DNA from 2 places in the Neorhizobium tomejilense genome. Region 2 is predicted to be linked to the other one. Evidence: riboswitches for the same ligand, from Rfam matches in the RefSeq annotation. Region 2 holds a riboswitch; the other holds the start of a gene.

Region 1 (3,399 bases), 2.4 Mb from region 2:
GCATCCGGCGCAAAGCGGGTCAGCAGGTCGTTGATCTCGACAATGCCTTTTCCGGGTGCGTAATAACCGGCCTTCGGCACCGGGGCCGCCTGCGACAGCGGTTCCGTTTTGCCCTCGGCCAGCGTCGTCAGCAACCTCGCCAGAAGCCGCATATTGGCCGGACCGCCCTCGCGAAAGCAGCTCAGGATGCCGGCGATCCGGTCTTCCGAAACGGTCGAGGCCGCGATCAGTCGCTCGTCGCGGATGCTGCATTCGCCGGGCAGCAGCGCCAGCGCGATCTTTTTCCGCTTCGCCATGCGCGAAAGCTCCTCAACGCCGTAGGACCAGCGATCGAAACCGCCGAGAATGCGCACGAGGATGATCTTGGCGTGGGCCGCCGTCTTCTCGACCCACAGATCGACGGACATCGGATGGCGCAGGTCGGAAAGACTGGTCAGCCGCAGGCTCGGCAAATTCGAACCCCAGACGGCGGAAAGGCCGTTCAGGTCGCTGCCGGAAAAGGACAGCACCACCACGTCGGCCGGCGACTGATTGAGGTCGACCGGTTCGATGAGGTCGTCAAGCGACGACGATGTGGTGGCGAGTATGTGCATCCTTCCCTCGGGCCTACTTATGCGGCCAGCATCCTTTCGATCGCGGCGCGGTCGATGCCTTTTTCGCCGATCACGACAAGGCGGCTTGTCCGCGCTTCGCCGGGTGCCCAGGCGCGGTCGAAATAGTGGTTCACGCGCGATCCTACCGCCTGAACCTGCAGGCGCATCGGCTTGTTCGCGACTTCCACGAAGCCTTTTATGCGCAGCACGTTTTCCGCCTCCGCCGTCGCGGAAATGCGTGCGGCGAGCTGTTCGGCGTCGGCGACTGCGGCCAGATCGACGACGAAGCTGTCGAAATCGTCGTGATCGTGGTCGAGTTCGTCGTCGTGATGGGTCTTGCGGTTTTCGATATCGTCCTCGACGGCGAGGCCGAGGCCGATCAGCACTGCCGGATCGATGGCGCCGTTGGCGGCCGAGACGATTTTCACGGCACGTGGCAGATGGGCGGACACGCGATCCCTGGCGGTCGCAAGGCCGGCGGCATCCAGGAGGTCGCTCTTGGTGAGCACGATCATGTCGGCACAGGCCACCTGGTCCTCGAACACTTCCTCGACCGGATCGTCATGGTCGATCGAACCGTCCGCGTTGCGCTGCGCTTCCAGCGCCTCGTGATCGTCGGCGACGCGACCTTCGGCGAGTGCCAGTCCATCGACCACGGCAATCACGGCGTCCACCGTCACTCGCGCCTTGACGTCAGGCCACTGGAAGGCCTGGACGAGGGGCTTCGGCAACGCGAGGCCCGAGGTTTCGATGAGGATGTGATCGACGCGGGGTTCGATGGCCAGGATCCGGTCGATCGCCGGCACGAAATCGTCCGCCACGGTGCAGCAGATACAGCCGTTGGCAAGCTCGATGATGTTGTCCTCCGGGCAGCTTTCGATGCCGCAGCCCTTCAGCACGTCGCCGTCTATGCCGACATCGCCGAATTCGTTGACGATGATTGCCAGCCGCTTGCCCTTCAGGTTTTCGATCAGGTTGCGGATCAGCGTGGTCTTGCCGGCGCCTAAGAACCCGGTAACGACGGTGCAGGGAACGCGGTCGAACGAAACGCTCATGATGGCATGTCCTCGTGGTGATGAAAGGGTGGAATACGGGCCGTCATGCCCTTGCCGCGCAGGCAGGTCGGGCGGCCGCGAAGGGGAAGGAAGCCGCGCTCGTCCTCGGCCAGCATCATCGCGCCGGTGACGATGTCCTCGACATTGTCGAGCGAGAGATGGCCGAAGACATAGGACCAGCCGCTCTTGTGGTTGAAGGCGGCGCTCGGGCTTTTTTCGCAACTGGCAAGGCAGGTGACCGGCTTGACCGCGAGCGGCTTGCCGTTTGCTGCCTCGCGCAGCGCCGCGATTAGTGCGATGCCGGGCCGGATTTCGCCGTCGGACGCGTCACGGCAATTGGTGCAGACGAAAATCGTCACATCTGCCGGGCCGGCGGTTGCCGGATCATCTGGTCGGTGGTCACTCATCGGTCAGCCGCGTTCCCGCCGGGGTCGAAAATCGGGGCGCGGAGCAGAAGGTCGAAACCCCTCTGCGGTGATCGAGAACTTCCTCCGGAGCACCCCGCCCGGTGAAGCAAAATTAATCGGACGGCAGGTCTCCTGGCTCGCGGGTCGTCGCCATTTGCCTGCCTTCCCAGGATACCGTTGGCCGGATTTCCCAGTGGCTTGACGGCCAAATGGCCGTTTTAGGCAATGGCTCGCCGCCTACAGTTGCGGGGGCAGCCGCGGCATTGATCCTGAAAAAGGGATCGCACCGCATTCTCTCTTAGCCCTCCCCGTTGCCGGAAAGGGACCATCTCCTTTCAAGTAAGCCCGGTCGCAGGCCCATGTCAATGCGTCGCAAAGGCGATTGCCGTGACGCCGAATTCGTCTATAGTGACCGAGCCTATGGTGCCCGAAAGGGTTTTAGAGGGAATGCGGTGCGACGGATTTCTGCCGTCCAACCCGCGGCTGCCCCCGCAACTGTAAGCGGAAAGTCTTCGACCAAAACGGCCGTGCGGCCGTCAAGCCACTGGGAAATCCGGCCAACGGGATCCTGGGAAGGCGGGAGAAGGCGTCCGATCCGCGAGCCAGGAGACCTGCCAGAGGCGGCAAAGAACGTGAACGGCCCTCGGGTGGAGGGCGAAAGGACGAGACCATGGTTACGAATTCTGCTGCAGCTGCAGTCAGCCTCTCCGCTTCGAAAATCATTCCCCTCAGCATGACGGCCCTGCTCGGCCTGTTCATCGTCGGCTTTGTCGGTTTCTCGCATCTGGAAGTCGTCCATAACGCCGCGCATGACACGCGCCACTCGCTCGCCTTTCCCTGCCACTGAGGAGTTCTCCCCAATGTCGTTGTTTCGCAACATCGTCTTCACGGCGGTGATCGCCGGGCTTTTGTCCGGACTGCTGCTGACCGTGATGCAGAGCTTCTCCACCGTGCCGCTGATCCTGCAGGCGGAAGTGTTCGAGAATGCCGCGCCCGAGGCAGGCCACAGCCATGATGCTGCGCCGGCCGCAGGTGCCACGGCATCGGCCGCCGAGCATCACCACGGCGACGAAGCGTGGGCTCCCGCCGACGGCTTCGAGCGTTTCATCTATACTGCTGCCGCCGACATGCTGTCGGCTATCGGTTTTGCCCTTGTCCTGGTTGCCGCTTCGGAAGCGTTCGGCGGCTTCAAGGGCTGGCGCGGCGGCCTGATGTTCGGCATTGCCGGCTTCCTCGCCGTCATCCTCGCGCCCGGCCTTGGCCTGCCGCCGGAACTGCCCGGCATGCCGGCTGCGGAACTCGGCCCGCGCCAGATCTGGTGGGTCTCGACGGCGGTCTGCACGG
Region 2 (3,399 bases):
ATGCGGGCCGCCCTGAAGCTGGTCCGCCAGCGGGCGCCGGAGCTGGAAGTGGACGGCGAAATGCAGGGTGGCTCGGCATTGTCGGAAACGCTGCGCAAGCGGGCCATGCCGGACAGTTCGCTGACCGGCGAAGCCAACCTGCTGGTTTTCCCGAATCTCGATGCGGCAAACATCTCGCTCGGTCTGGTCCGCAATCTCACGGACGCACTGCATGTCGGCCCGATTCTTCTCGGGGCGGCCGAGCCGGCGCATATCCTGTCGTCCTCGGTGACGTCTCGCGGCGTGGTGAACATGGCGGCGCTTGCCGTCGTGGAAGCCTCGCAGCCAAATCTGCAGATTCAAGCCTGAGTTGCCGATCTTCTCCTGCTTTGGTTCGAGCCCCGTTTAGGGCTCGAACGGCACGCGGGCTTGAATTCACCGTGCGGTGATCGCGGCTTTATGAGATTATCAACCGGCACGTTCCATGATGCCATCTCCCATTAGGAGAGGATGCCGGAATTGCCGATACCGCTTCGCGGCCTGCTGACCATATCGCTCTTGCTTCTGCCTGCCGCAGCGCTGGCGGGGGACCCTGCCGTTTGTGCAGCCCTTTACCGGAAACTTGGAAACAGCCCGCAGATCATCGGCAACACGTCCGCGGCGCGCAGCTACGCCCAGCAGCTTGGCGAATACAATGCCGATATCCGGGAATTGCGGGTCGACATGCGCCGGGCCGGCTGCGGCAATGGCAGCGTCGTGGTTCTGGGTGGCCCGAATGCCGAGGTCTGTGGTCAGATGCGGGATGCGCTGGAAAGAATGGAACAGAGCCGCGACGCGCTGGCGGCGGAACGGAACAGTTCTCGGCAGATGATCCTGCCCTCGGAAGAGCGGAATGCCATTCTCGCCGCCATTCGCGAACAGCGCTGCATCCCCTCCTTCGAGCCGCTGCCGCCTGTTGTCGACGACCGCCGAAAGGTGCCGGGCATCGAACTTCCGAGAGAAGAGCAACCGTATTCCGGGATCACCAAGCTGCCGACCCGCCCGCAAAAGCCGCAGGCCGCGGTCCAGCCGCCGGTGCTCACGCCGCCGCCGGAGCGGCCATACGATCCAAACAAGAAGGTGCGCACCGTTGGGCCGGCTTTCCTGCCCGAAGCGGATATCGACCTCAGCAATCCGAAATCGGCAGGACCACAGCCGCAGCAGTGATCAACGGTTATCCCAGCGATCCTGAAAGATCAGCTCGTCCAGGGCCAAGCGCTGGCGCCAGCCCTTGAGCGCCAATTCCGGCTCGGCGTAGAGCCGGTCGGTATAACCGAGGCAGAGCCAGGCGACGATCTCGACGCGGTCGGGAATGCCCAGCAGTGCACGCACGTCCTCCTCGCGAAAGATGCTGACCCAGCCGACACCGACGCCCTCGGCCCTTGCCGCAAGCCACAGGTTCTGCACGGCGCAGACCGTCGAATAGACGTCCATGCGCGGGTTGTGGGTACGGCCGAGCACGACCGGGCCGGCACGATCCGGATCGCAGGTGACGCAGATCGACAGCGGTGCCTTGACGATGCCTTCGAGCTTGAGGCTGCGATAAAGGTCGCGGCTCTCTTCCGGAAACATCTCCACGGCTTCGTCATTGGCGCGCGAGAAGGCGGCGCGAGCCGCCTCCCGCACCGAGGGATCGCGGATGAGGATGAAATTCCAGGGCTGCATGAAGCCGACCGAGGGTGCCGAATGCGCGGCGCCAAGCAGCCGCCTTACTAGGTCGTCCGGCAGCGGATCGGGCAGGAACTGGTCGCGCGTGTCGCGGCGCGTCTCGATCGCCCTGTAGACGGCCGCGCGCTCGGCCTTCGAAAATTCACCGGCAGGCAGCAAGGCATGCGCGAAAGGATCAGGCTGCATCGTTTGTCCCCAACAATGCCGTCGCTCCCTTGCCTTTCAGAAGCAAGGAGAGGTCAGAAACCTTTCCGCCGTCCGCGCGGGCTGGTCTATCTTGTCAGGCCGGTCTTCTGACTTGGCTTCGTCCGCCTCCACCGCCGCCTTCCCGGTTTCCCAGTGGCTTATCCTGCGGCCGAGCGTCCACCTCACAGCGTTGGGCACGTTCCGGCTCCACCCCGGATTCCCGATTCTCCGGCTTGTGGCCGGCACCTGACAGGATCGGTTATGCCCTTACGCGATCCTCGGCGCAAGGCGCTCATGCGACGGGGAAGTAGCGCACATAGGCAAACTCATCGCCATCCGGCGACCAGTTCGGTGAGTTCATCGTGCCCTGCCCGCCAAAGAGCTCGAACAGCGTTTCGACATTGCCGCCGTCCATGTCCATCAGCCCGACGCGGACGTCGAGATCGCGCGGGTGGTCGAAGACATCGGCGTCGTAGGAGACGAAGACGATCTTGTCACCCCTTGGTGATGGATGCGGAAACCAGTCGCCGTAACCGCTGTCGGTGATCCGCTCGGCCACGCCGCCGGCGGCCGGGACGCGCCAGATCTGCGTCAGCCCGGTGCGACTGGAATTGAAATAGATCCATTTCCCATCCGGCGAATAGTCCGGCCCGTCGTTGCGGCCCTCGCCGAACGTCAGCCGCGTCTCGTTGCCGCCTTCGATGCCGATCGAATAGATATCGAACTCGTCGCCGCGGATGCCGCAATAGGCGAAGCTTTTTCCGTCCGGCGACCAGCCATGCCAGTAGGACGGCAGGTTCCCGGTCACCAGCCGCGGCACGCCGCCGCCCGCGGGCAGCACATAGATCGCCGACTTGCCGAACTCTACCTTGTCGGAAATGGCGATCAGCGAACCGTCCGGCGAAATGCCGTGGTCGTTGTTGCATTGGCGGGCAAAGCCGGTATCGACCAGTTCAGGCCCATCATCACCCGCCGGTGACAGACGATAGATCAGGCCCTCGCTGTTGAGCATCAGGTAGCGCCCGTCGGGCGACCAGTTGGGCGCCTCGAACAAGGCTTCCGTCTGCCAGACCACCCGCATCGTCCTCGTCCGGATATTGAAGATCTCGACCGAGCTGCGCAGGGCCATGATCCTCTCCTACCGATCGCGGAAACGGTTGGTGATCGGATAACGCCGATCGCGGCCGAAGTTCTTCTTGGTGATCTTGACGCCCGGCGCCGATTGGCGCCGCTTGTATTCGGCGAGATAGAGCAGGTGCTCGATCCGGTGAACGGTCGCGATGTCGTGGCCGCGGGCAACGATCTCCTCGGTCCCCATCTCCAGCTCGACCAGGCATTCGAGGATATCGTCGAGCACCGGATAGGGCGGCAGCGAATCCTGGTCGGTCTGGTTGGGCCTGAGTTCCGCGGACGGAGCCTTGGAGATGATGTTCTTCGGGATCACCTCGCCGCTCGGGCCAAGAGCCGTCGGCGGCAGATGATCGTTGCGCCAGGCGGCCAGCGCATAGACCTGCATCTTGTAGAGGT

Evidence for each region. Region 2 has a riboswitch for cobalamin ahead of bluB (5,6-dimethylbenzimidazole synthase). Riboswitches for the same ligand answer to the same signal wherever they lie in the genome.
Region 1: it holds a riboswitch for cobalamin, as region 2 does, so the genes downstream of both, ACSQ3G_RS19530 (DUF1636 family protein) here and bluB (5,6-dimethylbenzimidazole synthase) in region 2, are expected to answer to the same signal.

Annotation. Positions count from the first base shown of each region.
Region 1 is NZ_CAXUSO020000001.1:3,960,186-3,963,584, reverse strand. Features, by position in the region: gene cobN (cobaltochelatase subunit CobN) at 1-593, opposite strand, end outside; gene cobW (cobalamin biosynthesis protein CobW) at 611-1,648, opposite strand; gene ACSQ3G_RS19530 (DUF1636 family protein) at 1,645-2,055, opposite strand; cobalamin riboswitch at 2,161-2,400, opposite strand; cobalamin riboswitch at 2,460-2,688, shown strand; gene ACSQ3G_RS19525 (CbtB domain-containing protein) at 2,726-2,902, shown strand; gene ACSQ3G_RS19520 (CbtA family protein) at 2,916-3,399, shown strand, end outside.
Region 2 is NZ_CAXUSO020000001.1:1,533,274-1,536,672, reverse strand. Features, by position in the region: gene ACSQ3G_RS07930 (NADP-dependent malic enzyme) at 1-348, shown strand, start outside; gene ACSQ3G_RS07925 (hypothetical protein) at 499-1,185, shown strand; gene bluB (5,6-dimethylbenzimidazole synthase) at 1,186-1,872, opposite strand; cobalamin riboswitch at 1,953-2,137, opposite strand; gene ACSQ3G_RS07915 (TolB family protein) at 2,165-2,995, opposite strand; gene ACSQ3G_RS07910 (NAD+ synthase) at 3,011-3,399, opposite strand, start outside.